DNA from 3 places in the Vagococcus entomophilus genome. Region 2 is predicted to be linked to each of the others. Evidence: predicted binding sites of a transcription regulator. Region 2 holds the regulator's gene; each other region holds the start of a gene.
What was found. The regulator CtsR, encoded in region 2, represses protease genes until heat stress. The targets are predictions, from matches to a motif close to TTGGTCAAAAAAGGTCAAANA.
Positions count from the first base shown of each region.

Region 1: clpB (ATP-dependent chaperone ClpB) is a predicted target of CtsR. The motif match lies at 1,849-1,869, and genes of this name have one in related genera.
Region 3: CBF30_RS02120 (ATP-dependent Clp protease ATP-binding subunit) is a predicted target of CtsR. The motif match lies at 4,596-4,616, and genes of this name have one in related genera.

Region 1 is NZ_NGJZ01000001.1:430,761-437,086, reverse strand. It holds gene clpB (ATP-dependent chaperone ClpB) at 1-1,808, opposite strand, end outside; gene CBF30_RS02000 (hypothetical protein) at 1,995-2,456, opposite strand; gene CBF30_RS01995 (lysylphosphatidylglycerol synthase transmembrane domain-containing protein) at 2,473-3,501, opposite strand; gene CBF30_RS01990 (DUF1294 domain-containing protein) at 3,571-3,846, opposite strand; gene pepT (peptidase T) at 3,846-5,081, opposite strand; gene CBF30_RS01980 (Nif3-like dinuclear metal center hexameric protein) at 5,108-6,229, opposite strand; gene CBF30_RS01975 (tRNA (adenine(22)-N(1))-methyltransferase) at 6,230-6,326, opposite strand, start outside.
Region 2 is NZ_NGJZ01000003.1:293,278-299,603, reverse strand. It holds rRNA gene rrf (5S ribosomal RNA) at 1-47, shown strand, start outside; tRNA gene CBF30_RS10385 (tRNA-Val) at 58-130, shown strand; tRNA gene CBF30_RS10380 (tRNA-Lys) at 134-206, shown strand; tRNA gene CBF30_RS10375 (tRNA-Leu) at 218-299, shown strand; tRNA gene CBF30_RS10370 (tRNA-Thr) at 306-378, shown strand; tRNA gene CBF30_RS10365 (tRNA-Gly) at 421-492, shown strand; tRNA gene CBF30_RS10360 (tRNA-Leu) at 528-613, shown strand; tRNA gene CBF30_RS10355 (tRNA-Arg) at 636-709, shown strand; tRNA gene CBF30_RS10350 (tRNA-Pro) at 717-790, shown strand; gene CBF30_RS10345 (CtsR family transcriptional regulator) at 1,073-1,546, shown strand; gene CBF30_RS10340 (ATP-dependent Clp protease ATP-binding subunit) at 1,553-4,039, shown strand; gene CBF30_RS10335 (peptidase U32 family protein) at 4,194-5,117, shown strand; gene CBF30_RS10330 (peptidase U32 family protein) at 5,128-6,326, shown strand, end outside.
Region 3 is NZ_NGJZ01000001.1:458,499-464,824, forward strand. It holds gene rimM (ribosome maturation factor RimM) at 13-537, shown strand; gene trmD (tRNA (guanosine(37)-N1)-methyltransferase TrmD) at 527-1,264, shown strand; gene CBF30_RS02115 (DUF1827 family protein) at 1,884-2,168, opposite strand; gene CBF30_RS02120 (ATP-dependent Clp protease ATP-binding subunit) at 2,361-4,559, opposite strand; gene CBF30_RS02125 (phosphocarrier protein HPr) at 4,911-5,177, shown strand; gene ptsP (phosphoenolpyruvate--protein phosphotransferase) at 5,177-6,326, shown strand, end outside.

The DNA of each region.
Region 1 (6,326 bases), on a different contig from region 2:
GAACCAAGTGGACGGTTTGGGTCTTGCAAGCCCGCACGTGATCGAATCACCGCATCTGAAACCGCATCAACCGCTTCATTTTGCCCAATTACACGTTTGTGCAACGTTTCATTCAAACGTAGGATTTTTTCTCGTTCTCCTTCTACTAACTTGCTCACAGGGATGCCCGTCATTCTACCTACCACTTCAGAAATTTCGTTTTCTGTGACAGACTCCTGAACTAATCTAGTATTAGACTCTTTTCCTTTTTCTTCTAATTCTTTTAACTCTTGCGTTAATTTAGGAATTGTACCGTGGCGCAAAACAGCTGCTCGTTCAAGATCATAATTATTTTCTGCATCTTCTAACTCATGCCGAGCTTGATCAATTTCTTCACGCTTGCTACTTACTTTTCCTACCTCTTCTTTTTCAGTTTCCCAACGCATTTTCATAGAATTTGCTTCTTCACGTAACTCTGCTAATTCTTTTTGTAGACCTGTTAAACGTTTTTTACTGGCTTCATCTTGCTCTTTTTTGAGTGCAGCTTCTTCAATTTCAAGTTGCATCAAACGTCTGGTAACTTGGTCTAGCTCCGTTGGCATCGAGTTCATTTCTACTCGTATCGTCGCACATGCTTCATCAACCAAATCAATTGCCTTATCTGGTAAATAGCGATCCGTTATATAGCGATTTGAAAGAGTAGCCGCAGCGACTAGAGCATTGTCATGGATATTCACGCCATGATGAATCTCAAAACGATCTTTCAAACCTCGTAAAATACTAACCGTATCCTCTACTGTAGGCTCTTTTACTAATACCTTTTGGAAACGACGTTCGAGAGCTTTGTCTTTTTCCATGTACTCACGGTATTCATCTAGTGTCGTTGCCCCAATACAATGGAGCTCTCCTCTAGCTAACATTGGTTTTAACAAGTTTCCAGCATCCATGCTGCCCTCTGTCTTACCTGCGCTTACAATGGTATGGATTTCATCAATAAACAGAATGATTTTCCCATCACTTTTATTGACTTCTTTAAGAACAGCTTTTAGGCGTTCTTCAAATTCACCACGGAATTTTGCACCAGCAATCAATGCGCCCATATCCAAAGAAAAAATAGTTTTGTCTTTTAAATTTTCTGGGACATCTTTTCGAACAATTCTCTGCGCCAAACCTTCAACAATAGCCGTTTTCCCTACCCCTGGATCTCCTATTAGAACAGGATTATTTTTCGTTTTTCTTGATAAAATACGAATAACGTCACGTATTTCTTCATCACGACCAATAACAGGATCTTGTTTCCCACTTTTAACTGCTTGAACTAAATCGGTTCCATACTTTTCTAGTGCCTTATATTGTTCTTCTTGATTTTTAGAGGTCACGCGATCTCCTCCCCTCATTTCTTCTATATTATTTCGTAATTCTTTTTCATTTATCCCTTGTGCGTGCAAATATTTTGTTAAACGATAATTTTTTAATTTCATTAAAGCCAGCAAGACAATTTCTGTTGATAAAAACTCATCTTGAAAATTATCTTTTAATTGGTCTGCTTCTTGGAGTAAATGAAACAAATTTTGACTAAGATTTTGCCCATATTGGACATTTCCACCTTCAATAGTTGGAATTTCATCTATTGCTGTGTCAATTTCTTGTTCAAATTGTTCCATATTCAAACCAGCATCTTGATAAAAGTCACGACCGAAATGTCCGGGTTGGACAAATATTTTCCATAAATGAGGAATATCAATTTCTTGATGACGTCGCGTAAGCGCAACTTGTTGAGCCTCCGCAATTGCTTCTTGCAAAGCTGTTGTCATTTTTTCTATATTCATTTTCTTTCCTCCTTTGACTTTATGATTCTATTATACCTAATTGGTCAGTAAAGGTCAAAGAAAAACTCTTGATCTTTTTTACGACGTTCAAATCAAAAAAAGTGTGACACAAAAGTCCACCTCACTTTTGTGTCACACTCTAGCACGAAATAGTCCTCTGTCTCTAGCTAATGTCTAAGTTTTTGCTTAATGAAGCCAAAAACCTTCATCTTCTAAATAACTCTCAGCAGCTTCTTTAGTTTTAAACACTGCTTCGACACTCCCACTGGACATAAGCACCGTCCACATTGGGTTTTCATACATTAGGGTTAAAGAATCCGCATGGTCATCTTCCCAGACTTCTTGATAACCTTCTACATATCCGTCCTCTGTCTTTTTTAAATAGTCAATCGCTTTTTCTACCAACATACAAATCGTTTTTTCATCCGCATCACGGACCGAAATATATCCATCTTTGGTTTCTTCTTTAGGTAAATAACCAGCGTATACAAAGGCATTAGCACTTTTTGGATGTAAGAATTTTACCACCATTGTTTTAGCGACTGCACTTTGCGCAAAATGATAATTTAAACGGTTCATTGACACTGGCACTTCTTCTAATTCTTTATAAGATGCAAAAACAGCTTTTTTTTCTTCAAATGTTAGCATAACTTTCCTCTTTCTTTTACACATTCTGATTGCGCCGAATAGACTTTATCTCGCGCTTTAATTGCTTTCTTTTTTTCATTCCTTCATATATCATACCACATATAAAAGGGAAAATATAAGAAGCAAAGCGGTATAATAACAGAGAGGAAATAGCTAAGACGGTACCAACAACTGGTCTAAACAAAAGCATATAGACAAATTCAAACGAACCAATCCCAGCCGGCGTTGGAATGACCCCAGATAAAATTAACGTTAGCGCAACCAATGAGATTGAAAATAAATAGGAAATATTTGACTCTTGATGCAGTACAATATAAGGAATACTATACCAGAAAAAAAGTTTTCCTATATTAAGAACGAATACAAAAAATACGTGGGCTGGCTCTGCAATCATCTTCTGAACGCTTGCTCTCAAAGAAATCACTTGCTCATTAAATTTTTTTAGTTTTTGACGCCAGCTAGCTCGTTTTATTTTTCTATCTAAAAACGTGACTAACCTTCTATGCCAATTCTCTTTTAATGTAATGAAAAGCAAAAGAACAATCATCAATAGCGTTAAAATCATACCTAAGATCAAAAATAATAAAACGTGGTGAAAAGTATGAGTCAGCCAAGAATATGTATAGAACAATGCACAGATACTGGTCAATAAAAGCGCGGTCTTATAAAAAATCATATGTAAGATGGTCATCCCGATCCCATCAGAGGTGTCCATTCCTTTACTACGATAAAATAATACCTCAGAAATTGTTGTCCCGCTACCAAAAGTAACCACTCGAAAAAAAGCTACCGAGCTTGCACAGCAGATGCCCATTTTCGTTGTAAACTGGTTGGAAAATGAAGCAGCAAGTTGTTTAATCATATAGCCTTCACACATTAAGTACAAGATTCCTAATATTAAGACAAGCGCTAGTATAAGAGGATTGGTTTGAAACAATTGATTGAAGACCTTTCCAATTTCTCCTTTAAATACATGAATAATTAAATAGATAATGACGATAATTCCTAAAATATTTAACAATAAATGAACTTTTTTATTTTTCAATTTATTCCTCCTTTCTTAGGATTTATTAATAAAAATCAGGGCATGAAAACTTCACACCCTGATTCTTATTTAACCTTGCCAGCCATAGATGAAAATTAAAGCAAAATCTACAAGTATTCCTATGACAAAACAAATCAAAAATTTTCTTTTTCTGGTCTTATGATGAAAGAGCTGTCTTGCAATTATTCCACCTAATCCACCACCAATTATTCCCATGAACAACAAATTACTTTCCGGAATTCTCCATTCATGCCGGATTGCTTTTCGTTTATCCCACCACATCAGCCCAAAAACATATACGTTGACTATCACAAGATAAAAAGGAACTGGGGAAGTACTAAACATTAGGCAATTTCCTCGTTTAATCGCGCAATTTCAATAATTAAATCCGTTGCTTTTTCCATGCTTTCAACTGCAACAAACTCAAAACGACCATGCATATTTTCTCCACCAGCGAAAATATTAGGCGTTGGAATACCTAAATAAGAGATTTTAGAACCATCTGTTCCACCTCGAACCGGTTCAATAATCGGCTTAATTGAAAGATTTTCCATGGCCTTTTTGGCAATCTCCACAATACTCATATCTTTTTCAATAATTTCTTTCATATTGTAATACTGATCATACATATGAATTAAAATTCGTTCTTGATCAAATGATGCATTTAATTTACTTTGAACCTTTTTTAGCAATTCTTTTCTGTCTTCGAATTTTTCGCGGTTATGATCTCTTATGATATAGCTCATTTTTGCTTCTTCTGGATTTCCTGACAAGCTCATCAAATGGAAAAATCCTTCTCTACCTTCTGTTTTTTCAGGTACTTCTTCACCAGGAAGCTCATTTTGAAAATCAATGGCCAATTGCAACGCATTAATCATCGTATCTTTAGCTGTGCCTGGATGTACATTTTTTCCTAGTATTGTAATATCTGCTTGAGCTGCACTAAACGTTTCGTATTGTAGCTCTCCCACTGGACCACCATCTATCGTATAAGCAAAGTCAACGTCGAATTCTTTCACGTCAAATTTGTCTGCTCCAACCCCAATTTCTTCGTCTGGACCAAATGCTACACGAATCTTGCCATGTTTAATTGTTGGGTTTTTAATTAATGATTCCATTGCAGTCATAATTTCTGCAATTCCAGATTTATCATCTGCTCCTAACAATGTGCTACCATCAGTCGTAATCAGAGTTTGCCCTGTATAATGAGCCAAATTAGGGAAGTCTTTTACGGTTAATTTGTATTTACCCTCAGCATCTAACGCAATATCTGATTGTCCATCATAATTTTTTACTAATTGAGGTTGTACGTTGACTGCATTAAAATCAGCAGTATCCATATGAGCGATAAAGCCAATACTACGAACTGCTTTTGTTGTATTGCTTGGCAGCGTTGCTGTGACAAAACCATTTGCTTCATTATAAGCCACCTCAGACATGCCAATTTCTTTTAGCTCTTCCGCTAAAATATGTGCAAAATCAACTTGCGTTTGAGTTGAAGGTGTTGTCTTACTTTCCGGATTAGATCTTGTTTCTGTTTTTACGTAGCGCAAAAAGCGTGATACTAAATTTTCATACATGCTACATGACTCCTTTTTTATTTTAATTAAACCCACTGAAATGGATTTGTATTGACACTCGAACAGAAAAATTCAACATCCCATTTTTCTTCCTTTTTCCACGTTTCAAATAATTCAACAAATTTCTTTTTACAGAGCGTTTCAATGTAATGCCCTGGATCAAGAACGGTGAGCCCAGAGCTTAGCATATCATGAGCGGTATGATAATATACATCACCCGTAATGTAGACATCTGCTTGGTGCCTAAGAGCATCTAAATAGAATTTTTCTCCACTACCACCACAAATTGCCACCCTTTGAATCCGTTGATTGGGACTTTGAGTGATTACTCTAAGCCCTTCAATCTGAAATGCTTCTTTTACTTTATCAATAAACTGTGATAATTTCAAAGGTTTTGCAAGGTTTCCAACTCGTCCAATCCCGTATGGCTTCTTAAAATTTTCAATTGTTGTCAATGTGTACGCAGGCTCTTCATAAGGATGTGCCTCATTTAGCACATGCATGATTGCATTTAGCTTGGTTTCTAAAAATAACACTTCAATCTTTTCTTCTTCCACACACTCAGCTTGATTTAGTTCACCAATCGTTGGATGGGCATGATTAATCGGTGTAAATCTACCCAGACCTGCTACTGAGTAACTACAATCTTTATAATTGGGGCCAATTTGTCCAACCCCTATTTTAGATAACGCTTCTCTGAAGTTTTTGGCGTATTCCTTTGGCACATAAACTTCTAATTTTTTCATATGCAATTCGTGTGTTTTTTTCATATAGGTTGTATTCTCAATCTCTAGGCGTTCACAAAACCAATCATTCAAACCATTATCAATAATATCCATATTTGTGTGGGCAGCATATACAGCAATATCATGTTTGGCAAGTTCTAAATACATCGCCGTCTGAGGATTATCCGAAGTAAGCCTTTGAATCGCTCTAAAAATAGGAGGATGCTTGGCAATCAGCAAATCAATATTTTTATCAATTGCTTCTTGCACCACTTCTGGTCTGACATCTAGCGTCATCATAATTCTTTGAACAGGTTTTTTTAAGCTGCCGATGTGTAACCCAACCGGATCCCCTTTTTCTGCTAACTCGATTGGACAATAGGTTTCAAATTTTTTTATAAAATCAATTCCTGAAATACTCATTTATATCACCTCGTCAATTCGCTCAAGTATATCCGTAATTTCTTTTAGCTTGGCTAAGTTTTCTGCAGAAACTTGGGCTTTTTTCAAGTTCTTTAAA
Region 2 (6,326 bases):
GATGGTAGTGAAGGGTTTCCCTTTGTGAGAGTAGGACGTTGCCACGCTTGTTGTCATGGAGGTTTAGCTCAGCTGGGAGAGCACCTGCCTTACAAGCAGGGGGTCAGCGGTTCAATCCCGTTAACCTCCATATGACTCGTTAGCTCAGTTGGTAGAGCATCTGACTTTTAATCAGAGGGTCACTGGTTCGAGCCCAGTACGGGTCATTTTTTTATATGCGGGTGTGGCGGAATTGGCAGACGCACTAGATTTAGGATCTAGCGCCTAACGGCGTGGGGGTTCAAGTCCCTTCACCCGCACTTTGAGCCGGCTTAGCTCAGTTGGTAGAGCATCTGATTTGTAATCAGAGGGTCGAGGGTTCAAATCCTTTAGCCGGCATTCTTGAGAGTGTCTTTTTCTCTCTCTTCGTTTTATTTATATGCGGAAGTAGTTCAGTGGTAGAACATCACCTTGCCAAGGTGGGGGTCGCGGGTTCGAACCCCGTCTTCCGCTTTTTGCGAAAGCAAAAAGATTAATAAAATAATGTTGCCGGGGTGGCGGAACTGGCAGACGCACAGGACTTAAAATCCTGCGGTGAGTGATCACCGTACCGGTTCGATTCCGGTCCTCGGCATTGTCCTTTGTTAATCACACTTGCACCCATAGCTCAACTGGATAGAGTATCTGACTACGAATCAGAAGGTTAGAGGTTCGACTCCTCTTGGGTGCATTTTTTTCGGGAAGTAGCTCAGCTTGGTAGAGTACTTGGTTTGGGACCAAGGTGTCGCAGGTTCGAATCCTGTCTTCCCGATTATCTATTGGTAGAATTGGTAGAAATTGATAAAATAGAGTGAAAGAAATTATCTTTCACTCTATTTTTTTATCATATAGGAAATAAAAAGTGTAAGCCCTGAAGTTCATAAAAATTAGTTAGTGACTAAAAAATGTTGAGATAGTTTGGATGGTTTCATCCGAACTATTTTTACTTGTTAATAGTTTTCTGTAGGGAATCAAACTTCTTTATTTAATTGGCAGAATTGAGTATAATAAAGGTCAAAGTTAGTCAATTATACGCATAAGTGAGGTGAAGGCTGTGAATAACCAAAATATTTCAGATGTAATTGAAGCGTATTTAAAACAGATTCTTGCTGAACAGGAACAAATTGAAATTCGTCGAGCTGAAATGGCGAGTCAGTTCAATTGTGTCCCATCGCAGATTAACTATGTAATTAAAACAAGATTTACGATTCCAAAAGGATATATAGTAGAAAGTAAACGTGGTGGTGGCGGTTATATTCGTATTATTAAAGTGACTCTTTCGACTGGGTCAGAAATTTTGCTAGAATTAGAAGAAATGATTGGAAATAAATTATCGGAACAGGATGCTTTGTCCTTATTGCAACAACTATATGATAATGAGATAATAACCAAAAGAGAAGGAAATCTTTTTCTTTCACTAATTAGCAAACAAGTGTTACAATCAACCAACGAGAAAAATGAACAAGAGTTAAGAGCACGCCTATTTAAAGCGTTCTTGACTCGTTTAGGATATGAAGAAAAGGAGTGATGATTCATGGATGAGTTATTTACGGAAAAAGCAAAAAAAGTGTTAGAAATTGCACAAGCGGAAGCCAAAAGTTTTCGACATCAATCTATTGGGTCAGAACACTTGCTTTTAGGTTTGGTCATTGAAAAAGACGGCATTGCAGGAAAAGCACTTCGTCAACTTGGAGTGAGTGAAATAGACATCCGAGAAGAGATTGAGTCCATTGCAGGATACGGTTCGACGAGTACTGCTAAGTTCCTATATCTTTCTTATTCACCCAGAGCCAAGCAAATTTTGACATATGCAGGTGATGAAGCGAAAAGAATGGGTGCTCCAAGTGTGGGGACGGAACATTTATTGCTAGGAATTTTACGCGAAGATGAGGTTTTGGGGTCACGCATTTTGGCAAACTTAGGTGTAAGTCTTCCCAAAATGAGACAGTTGGTTTTAAAAAAAGTTGGAATCAACACGACGCAATCCTCCAGACAAAACGCCAGAAAAAATCCTGTACCGTTGCAACAAGCACAAGAATCCATGACACCAACTCTAGATATGTTAGCAAGAGATTTAACGGCGATGGCCAAAAATAATTTAATCGACCCAGTGATTGGCAGAGAGAAAGAAGTTCGTCGTATGATTCAAATTTTAAGTCGACGCACAAAAAACAATCCAGTATTAGTTGGGGAGCCAGGTGTTGGGAAAACTGCCATTGCTGAAGGCTTAGCCCAAAGAATTGTGGCTGGAACGGTTCCTGATACTTTAGAGAACAAACGTCTGATGATGCTTGACATGGGTTCATTAGTAGCTGGGACTAAATATCGCGGTGAATTTGAAGATCGCTTGAAAAAAGTTATTGAAGAAATTTATCAAGATGGTGAAGTAATTTTATTCATTGATGAGTTGCATACTTTGATTGGAGCAGGTGGTGCTGAAGGAGCAATTGATGCGTCCAATATTTTGAAGCCAGCCTTGGCTCGTGGAGAGTTACAAACTGTGGGGGCAACAACGTTAGATGAATATCAAAAATATATCGAAAAAGATGCGGCACTTGAAAGACGATTTGCAGCTGTGAAAGTCGAAGAACCAACCTTACAAGAAGCGGAACAGATACTACTAGGGTTGCGTAGCCGCTACGAGGAGCATCATCAAGTACAAATTACGGATGATGCAGTACATGAAGCAGTGCATTTGTCTGTACGTTATTTAACAGCGAGACAATTGCCAGATAAAGCCATAGATTTAATTGATGAATCTGCAGCAAAAGTCAGGCTGGACACAGCAAATGAGCCGTCTCCACTTACTAAACAGAAACTTAAGCTGGATGAGCTCGTTCTTCAAAAAGAGCAGGCGATTCGTGAACATGATTTTGAGAAAGCAGCAAAGTTTAGAAAAAAAGAACAGCGTCAACAGCTTAAAATGGAAAAAATGTTTATAGAGGAAGCACAAGATCCCTCAGAATATCAGCAACAAGTGACAAGCGAGGATATTGCGGAAGTTGTCTCACAATGGACAGGGGTTCCACTGCAACAATTAGAAAAAAAAGAAAGCCAAAGGTTACTTGAGCTTGAAAAACGTCTCCATCAAAGAGTCATTGGTCAATCAGAAGCTGTCGAATCTGTCTCAAGAGCAATTAGAAGGGCCAGAAGTGGGCTCAAAGATCCTAATCGTCCAATTGGATCATTTATGTTTTTAGGGCCTACTGGTGTCGGAAAAACAGAATTAGCGAAAACATTAGCCGACGCAATGTTCGGCTCAGAAAGTGCTCTAATTCGAGTAGACATGTCTGAATACATGGAAAAATATAGTACAAGTCGTTTGATCGGCTCTCCTCCTGGATATGTAGGGTATGATGAAGGAGGTCAACTGACAGAAAAGGTCAGACAGCATCCTTATTCGGTTATTTTACTGGACGAAGTTGAAAAAGCGCATCCCGATGTTTTCAATATGTTACTTCAAGTCCTTGATGATGGCTATTTGACTGATTCAAAAGGTCGAAAAGTTGACTTTCGCAATACCATCTTGATTATGACCTCTAATATTGGAGCAACAGCGCTTAGAGATGAAAAATCGGTTGGGTTCAATGCTGTTGACAAGTCAAAAAATTATCAAGCGATGAAAAAGCGAATTTTGGAAGAGCTAAAGAAAGCATTTCGACCTGAATTCTTAAACAGGGTGGATGAGTTGCTCGTCTTTAAATCACTGGATAAAAAAGAGATACATGAAATCGTTAAAATTATGAGTCAAACGATTGTCAGTCGATTGTATGAGCAAGGGATTATAGTCAAGATTACACCCGCAGCTATTGAAGTGATTGCAAAAGAAGGCTTTGATCCTGAGTACGGCGCTCGTCCGATTCGCAGAGCGTTGCAAAAAGAAGTAGAAGATCGCTTAAGCGAAGCGTTGTTAGCAGGGCAAGCAGTTGTGGGAGACAAGGTCACACTTGGAGCTAGTAAAGGAAAAATTACTTTAACTGTGAATAGTGCGAAAAAGGCTGTCAAGCTACAAACGGTATAAAGATGATTACGACAATGAGTCGGAACAAAGTACAACGTTCTGGCTCATTTTTTACGGTTTTTTTTAAGTAATAAGGAAGGTTAGTCCAAAGCAGACTTTTAAAGTTTGTGAAGCTGTGGTAGGATGTGTGGAGTAACAAAGGAGGATTTTTTTCATGATTACTATTACTGCAACGGCAGAATCGCTTAAACAAGCGGAGCAACTTATAAATACAGGAATTGATACTCTATATATTGGAGAAGAACACTTTGGCTTGCGTTTGCCAACCTCTTTTACAAGAGAAGAACAAAAACGATTGGTTGAAATGGCCCATGAAAAAGGAAAAAAAGTCACGGTTGCTGTCAATGCGATGATGCATCCAGAAAAAATGAAAGAAGTGCCAGCATATCTAACTTTTTTAAAAGAAATTAAAGTTGATCAAATCACGGTTGGAGATACTGGAGTTATTTATCTACTTAAAAAAGGTTCTTACGGTATTCCCTATATATATGATGGAGAAACACTTGTAACCAGCTCAAGACAGATTAATTTTTGGGGGAAAAAAGGGGCTGTTGGAGCTGTACTTGCGCGTGAGATTCCTTACATGGAACTTGTGTCCATGGCTCCTAATTTAGACGTATTTGGAGAAGTCCTGGTGTACGGAGCGACCTGTATTCATCAATCGTTACGACCTTTATTGCAGAATTATCTTTCATATGTTGGCGTTGAAGATCAAGTATCTAAAGCAAGAGGCTTCTTCTTATCAGAGCCTAAAAAAGAAGACACGCATTATTCTATTTATGAAGACACTCATGGGACTCATATCTTTGCAAATAATGATGTGAACCTGACGTTGGAGTTAGACAAGCTGGTCGCGTTATCTTCGTATAATCATTGGAAATTAGATGGGATTTTTACCCCAGGAGAAACGTTTGTAGACATTGCTAAATGCTTTGTAGAAATAAAAGAAGCGTTCGCGGCAAATCTTGTAACAACAGAATATTTAGAAGAAATGAATCAAAAGGTTGTAAAATTACATCCCAAAATGCGTGGGTTAGATACTGGGTTTTTGTTACTCAACCCAGAAGATGTGAAATAAGGAGACAGTCATGACAATAGAAAAACGTAAATTAAAAAAACCAGAAGTGTTAGCACCTGCTGGAACTCTAGAAAAATTAAAAACAGCGATTCATTATGGCGCAGATGCCGTTTATATCGGTGGGAATGCTTATGGGTTAAGAAGCCGTGCTGGAAATTTTAGTTATGAAGAAATGGCTGAAGGCGTAGCATATGCTAAGGAACATCAAGCCAAAGTTTACGTCGCGGCCAATATGGTGACACACGAAGGGGATGCTAAGGGTGCGGGGGAATTTTTCCGAGAGCTACGTACGATAGGGATTAGTGCAGTGATTGTTTCGGATCCGGCTCTGATTGAGATTTGTGCGACAGAAGCACCTGGCTTGCCTATTCATCTATCCACACAGGCTTCTGCAACAAACTATGAAACATTGGAGTTCTGGAAAGAAGAGGGCTTAGAACGTGTGGTGCTTGCGCGTGAGGTTTCAATGGCAGAAGTAGCCGAAATCAGAAAGAATACAAGCATTGAAATTGAAGCGTTTATTCATGGAGCAATGTGTATTTCTTACTCTGGAAGATGCACGCTTTCTAATCACATGTCGTTTCGTGATGCGAACCGTGGCGGCTGTTCTCAGTCTTGTCGCTGGAAATATGAACTATATGATATGCCGTTTGGAACCGAAAGAAAGACATTCACAGATCAAGGGATAGAAGAGCCATTTTCGATGAGTGCAGTTGATATGTCAATGATTGAGCATATTCCTGATTTAGTTGAAAATGGTGTTGACAGTCTAAAAATAGAAGGTCGGATGAAGTCTATTCACTATGTGTCAACCGTATCAAATGTTTATCGCGCAGCTATTGATAGTTACGTAGAAGACCCAGAAAATTACGTATGTAAACAGGAATGGATTGACGAGCTATGGAAAGTGGCACAACGAGAACTTGCGACTGGTTTTTATTACCAAAAACCTAGTGAAGAAGAGCAACTATTTGGCCCAAGACGTAAAATACCTGTCTACCAATTTGTGGGTGAGGTGATGGCCTATAATGAAGAAACTAAGATTGCGACGATTCGTCAAAGAAATCATTTTCGGGTAGGAGATGAAGTCGAGTTTTATGGACCTGGATTTCATCATTTTCATCAAAAGGTTGAAGCTATGTGGGATGAGGAAGGTGAACCGATTGACCGAGCACCAAATCCGATGATGCTTTTGACCATGCCGGTTTC
Region 3 (6,326 bases), on a different contig from region 2:
TGAGGAAAAATCTTGACAAACTATTTTAATGTAGGAAAAATTGTGAACACGCAAGGAATCAAAGGGGAAGTTCGGGTCATCTCTATTACAGATTTTCCAGAAAAACGGTATAAAAAAGGTCACGTTCTCTACCTTTTTCAAGAGCATAAAGAGCCAATTACCCTAACAATTGCCACACATAGAAAGCATAAAAATTTTGATATTCTAAGTTTTGAGGGCCATCCAACCATCAATGATGTTGAAAAATATCGAGAAGGTGTTTTAAAAATTCCAGAAACTGATATGGGAGAGTTAGAAGAGAATACCTATTATTATCACCAAATTATTGGTCTAACAGTAGTGGAAAAAACAGGCGAGGTTTTAGGGAAAATTAAAGAAATTCTGTCTCCAGGAGCCAATGATGTATGGGTGGTACAACGCGAAAATGCTAAGGATATTTATCTTCCTTATATTGAATCTGTAGTTCTTTCGGTTGATTTGGCTGATAAAAAAGTAGTAGTTGAAATTCCGGAAGGCTTGATTGATGATGAAAATTGATGTTTTAACTCTTTTTCCAAGAATGTTTGAAGGTCCTTTGACAGAATCAATCATAGGCAAAGCAGTTGAAAAAAAAGTGTTGGATATAGAAGTGACAAATTTTCGGGATTTTTCAGATCACAAACATAAAGCAGTAGACGACTATCCTTACGGTGGAGGTGCCGGGATGTTGCTCAAGGTACAACCCATTGAAGCAGCGCTAGAACATGTTTTTGAAAAATCGGATAGAAAGAAATCGAGGGTGGTTTTACTAGATCCTGCAGGGGAAAAATTTGATCAAAAAGTAGCAGAAGAATTTGCTCAAGAAGAACATTTAGTCTTTATTTGTGGTCATTACGAAGGATATGATGAAAGAATAAGACAATATGTAACAGATGAAATTTCTTTAGGGGACTACGTTTTGACAGGGGGCGAGCTAGGTGCCATGGTCATGATTGACGCCACAGTTCGTTTGCTACCAGATGTATTAGGCAATAAGCAGTCAGCGCTATCAGACTCTCATTCTACTGGTTTGTTAGAGCATCCTCAATATACACGACCAGCTGATTACAAAGGAATGAAAGTCCCAGAAGTGTTAACTAATGGAAACCATAAGTTGATTGAAGAATGGCAACTAAAAGAATCACTTAGAAGAACCTATTTAAGACGTCCAGAAATGTTAGGCAATATTGAACAAACTGCTGACATACAGAAGTTACTAAATGAAATTAAAGAAGAAGAGGAATAAAAGCCAATCATTCGCCTTTTTATGAGTTATATAATATAATTAGTCTATAAATTATGAACAAGAAGGTGAAAGAAACATGGAGCTTTTATGGTATGCAATAATTGGTGTAATCTCTTTTCTTTTCATCAATGCGATTTATTTTATTCTAAGAAGATTTAGTCAATATTCTTTCAGATATTGTGGAGCCATAATTCTAATCACCAGTTTAGTTTGTATGCTTTTATTTGGGGTCGGGATTTACAACTATAATCTACGAATATTAGCTTACTTTGTCGTCTCAGCAGCCATTATATCAGGATTTTTAGCGGGCGTGATAGAGTGGTTGCTCGTGAGTATTTATTTAGAAATAAGAATACATAAAGTTTAGGGAATTTGAACGAAAATCTTGAGAGAAATGTGCTAGAATTGTTGAGATTAAAGTAGAGAGTGGCATACATCCTTACCAAAATTATTGATTAAAAAATTGTATTCCAATGAGGAATACAATTTTTTTTACAATAACAAGTATATGGTACAATATAATAATTAGAATGAAAGAACAACAAAAAAGAGCGGTCTTCACCACTCTATAAAACTTATTTTTTACCTTAAATCATTCAAAAAAGAAACGTTTTTTTACTCATTTTTTTGGGATAGATATTTCGACCAATTTGTCCGTTTCAATTAATTCGCATGCATCTCTATCTAGTGGATGAGCCGTGAGATGTTCCATTACAGTGTTAATTTCTTCAGGCGTGATGGAGCGTTGTTTGTTAATTAAAGCGATTTCATCATGCTTTGGAGAAATTGTGTAAATAACAGTTGTGTTGCCTAGACTATAAACGCGTACTTGTTGCGCATCTGTATTGTCTAGTTGGCTACGAACAAGGCTTGAATGACTATTTGTCACATCAATTAATTTCATAAAAACACCTAGCTTTCATATTTCATATTATCTGATTCTTTTATTAATTATAATCTTTTTTTAATGAAAAGGGTAGGAATAACACTTGAAAAGCTTGGAGAATTCCCTAATTTATTTGGTTGGAAAAGAAGAAAAACGCGTGCGTCTCCAATAATGGAAACACACGCTTAGAAAGTTGGATTTAGTTGCTCATCAAGCATCTTTTTCTTGTTTTTTTTCTTTTACAACAATCTGTCCAGTAGAGTCAAGAGTGGCAACCAGTGTTTTGGTTTGAGGATGTTCCAAATAGTAATCTGCAATTTGGTCCTCAATTTGTTCTTGTAAAACTCTTCTTAGTGGTCTGGCCCCCATCTCTGGTTGATAGCCAATCTCAACTAGTTTTTCTTTGACATTTTGATTTACCTCAATGTGAATTTGCTGTCCACTTAACATATTGTTGACATCTTCGATTAGTAGATTGATAATCTCAAGTAAATCTGTTTTTGATAGAGAATTAAACTCAATGATACTGTCAAAACGGTTCAAAAATTCTGGTTTAAAAAACTGTTTTAATTTTCCTAAGACGGAATGTGTTTTCCCGTCTCGAATCGCACCAAATCCAACATTAGCATCTGTATTTCCACTACCTGCATTGCTTGTCATGATGATAATTGTATCTTTAAAGCTAACCGTTCGACCTTTAGCATCTGTTAGTCGGCCATCATCTAATATTTGCAAGAACATATGCAAAACATCTGGATGGGCTTTTTCGATTTCATCAAGTAAAACTAAGGAATAAGGATTTCTACGGACCTTTTCTGTTAATTGACCAGCCTCGTCATAGCCGATATAGCCAGGAGGTGAGCCAATGAGTTTAGCAATACTATGTTTTTCCATGTACTCACTCATATCAAAACGAATCATTGATTCATTTGACCCGAAAAGTTCAAGTGCAAGTTGCTTGGCTAATTCGGTTTTTCCCACTCCGGTTGGTCCAACAAATAAAAAAGAGGCGATGGGGCGATTTTTTTTATTGAGACCAATGCGGTTTCTTCGAATAGCACGTGAAACTTTATCCACTGCATCGTCTTGCCCGATAACATGTTTTTCTAAATCAATAGCTAGATTTTTAAGTTGTGTTTGCTCTTTTTCTTTTAGTTCTCCAACTGGAATATTGGTTTTTTGTTCAATTGCCTGCTCAATACTTTTTTCGGTAATAATAGGCGTATCTTCACTTGAAACTTTTTTTTCTTTTAACACATTTAGTTTATTAATTTTGTCACGATAATAAGCAGCTTTTTCAAAATCTTCCTCTTGTGACGCACGTTGTTTTTCTTTTTCAGCTTCTACTAATTTTTCTTCCAACAATTTCGGGTCAACTGCTTGGATGGTAAGGTTCTTTTTAGAACCAGTTTCATCTAGAAGGTCAATTGCTTTATCTGGAAGGTAGCGATCTTGAATATACCGATCTGACAATTTAGCAGCAGCTTCAATTGCCTCATCTGTATATTTTACATGGTGATACGCTTCGTATTTTTCTTGAATTCCTTTTAGGATAATCACGGTTTCTGCAACAGAAGGCTCATCCACCTGAACAGGTTGTAAGCGACGTTCTAAAGCTGCATCTTTTTCGATGAGTCGGTACTCATTTAAAGTAGTTGCACCAACTAGTTGCAATTCCCCTCTAGCTAGAGCAGGTTTTAAAATATTGCCTGCATCTAAGTTGCCCTCACCAGTGGTACCGGCGCCCACTAATTCGTGTACTTCATCGATGAAAAGAATAATTTGTGGATTGTTTTTAACTTCGGTCATCAATTGTTTCATTCGTTCTTCAAACTGCCCACGAATCCCAGTTCCTTGAACAAGAGAAACGACATCTAAGCGAATGACTTCTTTGTTTAATAATTTTTGTGGAACATCACCGTCTACAATTTTTTGAGCCAGACCCTCTACAACAGCAGTTTTCCCAACACCGGGTTCCCCAATTAAAACAGGATTATTTTTGGTTCTCCGATTTAAAATTTCGATGACTCTTTGGATTTCTTGATCCCGTCCAATTACAGGGTCAATTTTCCCTTTTTTCGCACTATCAGTGATATTGATCCCGAACTCTGCTAAAAGAGATTGGTTATTTTGTGGTGGGCGTGGGGGCTGGTCACCTTCTCTGCCAAATGAAGGCGGGGTTTGTTGTGATTGTCCTTGATTTAAATTTAGTTGTTGCGCTAATGAACGAAATAAATCATCTATCGAACCTGAATTGTCTTGATTTTTTGGTGAAATACTATTTTTCATTTGTTGAGTTTTTAAAGTTTGATAGCAATCTTGACAATAATCGATTTGCCGTCTTTCTCCATTTACATTTGCATACAGATGAATTGTCGCTTCTTTATTTTGACATCTTTGACAAAGCATACGCACACATCCTTTCAACTTTAGTAATCAAAAATATTATTGACCATTTTTGACCATAAACTAATTATAGCATTTTTATAGGGAGAATCAAGAAATGTGATTACAAAAATCAAGAACTGCGTCATGTTTCCTCAAATTGAAATGAATGCTTAGAAACGGCTGTCTTTTTACCAAAAAACTTAGTGGAAAATTGAATAATACAAATTTAGAAAAAAACTAATATAAAACGGTTGTAAGAAATCAAAAAAAATGGTAATCTTTAAAATTGAAGGGGTTCCATTTATTAAATGAAAATTTAGCTTAATGCTTGGTAATCCTAAAACTAACCGAAAACAAAGGAGAACGATTATTATGGAAAAAAAAGATTTTCACATTATTGCAGATACAGGAATTCATGCTCGTCCAGCTACTTTATTAGTGCAAGCAGCAAGCAAATTTAATGCCGATGTTAACTTAGAATATAAAGGAAAATCTGTTAACTTAAAATCAATTATGGGTGTTATGTCTTTAGGAGTTGGCCAAGGTGCTGACGTAACAATTACTGCTGATGGCGCAGATGAAGCGGATGCACTTGCTGCAATTGCAGATACTATGGTTAAAGAAGGTTTGTCAGAATAATGACTGAATTATTAAAAGGAATTGCAGCAAGTGATGGCATCGCAATCGCCAAAGCATACCGATTAATTCAACCTGATTTATCTTTTGACAAAAAATCCGTAGATGATTCTGAGGGTGAAGTAAAACGTTTAAAAGACGCGTTACAAAAATCAACAGATGATTTACAAAAAATTCGCGATAAAGCTGTTGAAACGTTAGGGGAATCAGAAGCGCAAGTTTTTGATGCTCATTTGATGGTACTATCTGATCCTGAGATGGTAAGCAGTATTGAAAGTAACATTCGTGATAATAAAGTAAATGCGGAATCTGCTTTAAAAGATGTAACAGATATGTTCATTAGTATGTTTGAAGGCATGCATGACAATCCTTATATGCAAGAACGCGCAGCAGATATCAAAGATGTGACCAAGCGTATACTTAGCCATCTGTTAGGCGTTACGCTACCAAATCCAGCGATGATTGATGAGGAAGTAATCGTTATTGCACATGATTTGACACCAAGTGATACTGCTCAACTAGATCGTAAATATGTAAAGGCTTTTGTTACAGATATTGGTGGAAGAACATCACATTCTGCAATCATGGCTCGTTCTCTAGAAATTCCAGCAATCGTCGGAACAGAAAAAATCACTTCAATTGTAAAAGAAGGAGATATGTTAGCGGTTAACGGGATTGAAGGAGATGTTATTGTTCATCCTAGTGACGAACAAACGAAAGATTTTCAAGCAAAAGCAAAAGCGTTTGCAGATCAAAAAGCTGAATGGGAAAAATTGAAAAATGCCCAAACAGTGACAGCGGATGGCAAACATTTTGAGTTAGCTGCTAATATTGGTACACCAAAAGACTTAGAAGGTGTAATCTCAAATGGTGGGGAAGCAGTTGGATTGTACCGTACAGAATTCTTGTACATGGATTCTCCTGATTTTCCAACAGAAGATGAACAATACAAAGCGTATAGTGCGGTTCTTGAAGGAATGGAAGGGAAGCCAGTCGTTGTCCGTACAATGGACATTGGTGGCGATAAAGAACTTCCTTATCTTAAATTGCCACACGAAATGAACCCATTTTTAGGCTACCGAGCAATTCGAGTATGTTTAGATAGAGATGATATGTTCCGTACGCAGCTTCGTGCATTGCTTCGCGCATCTG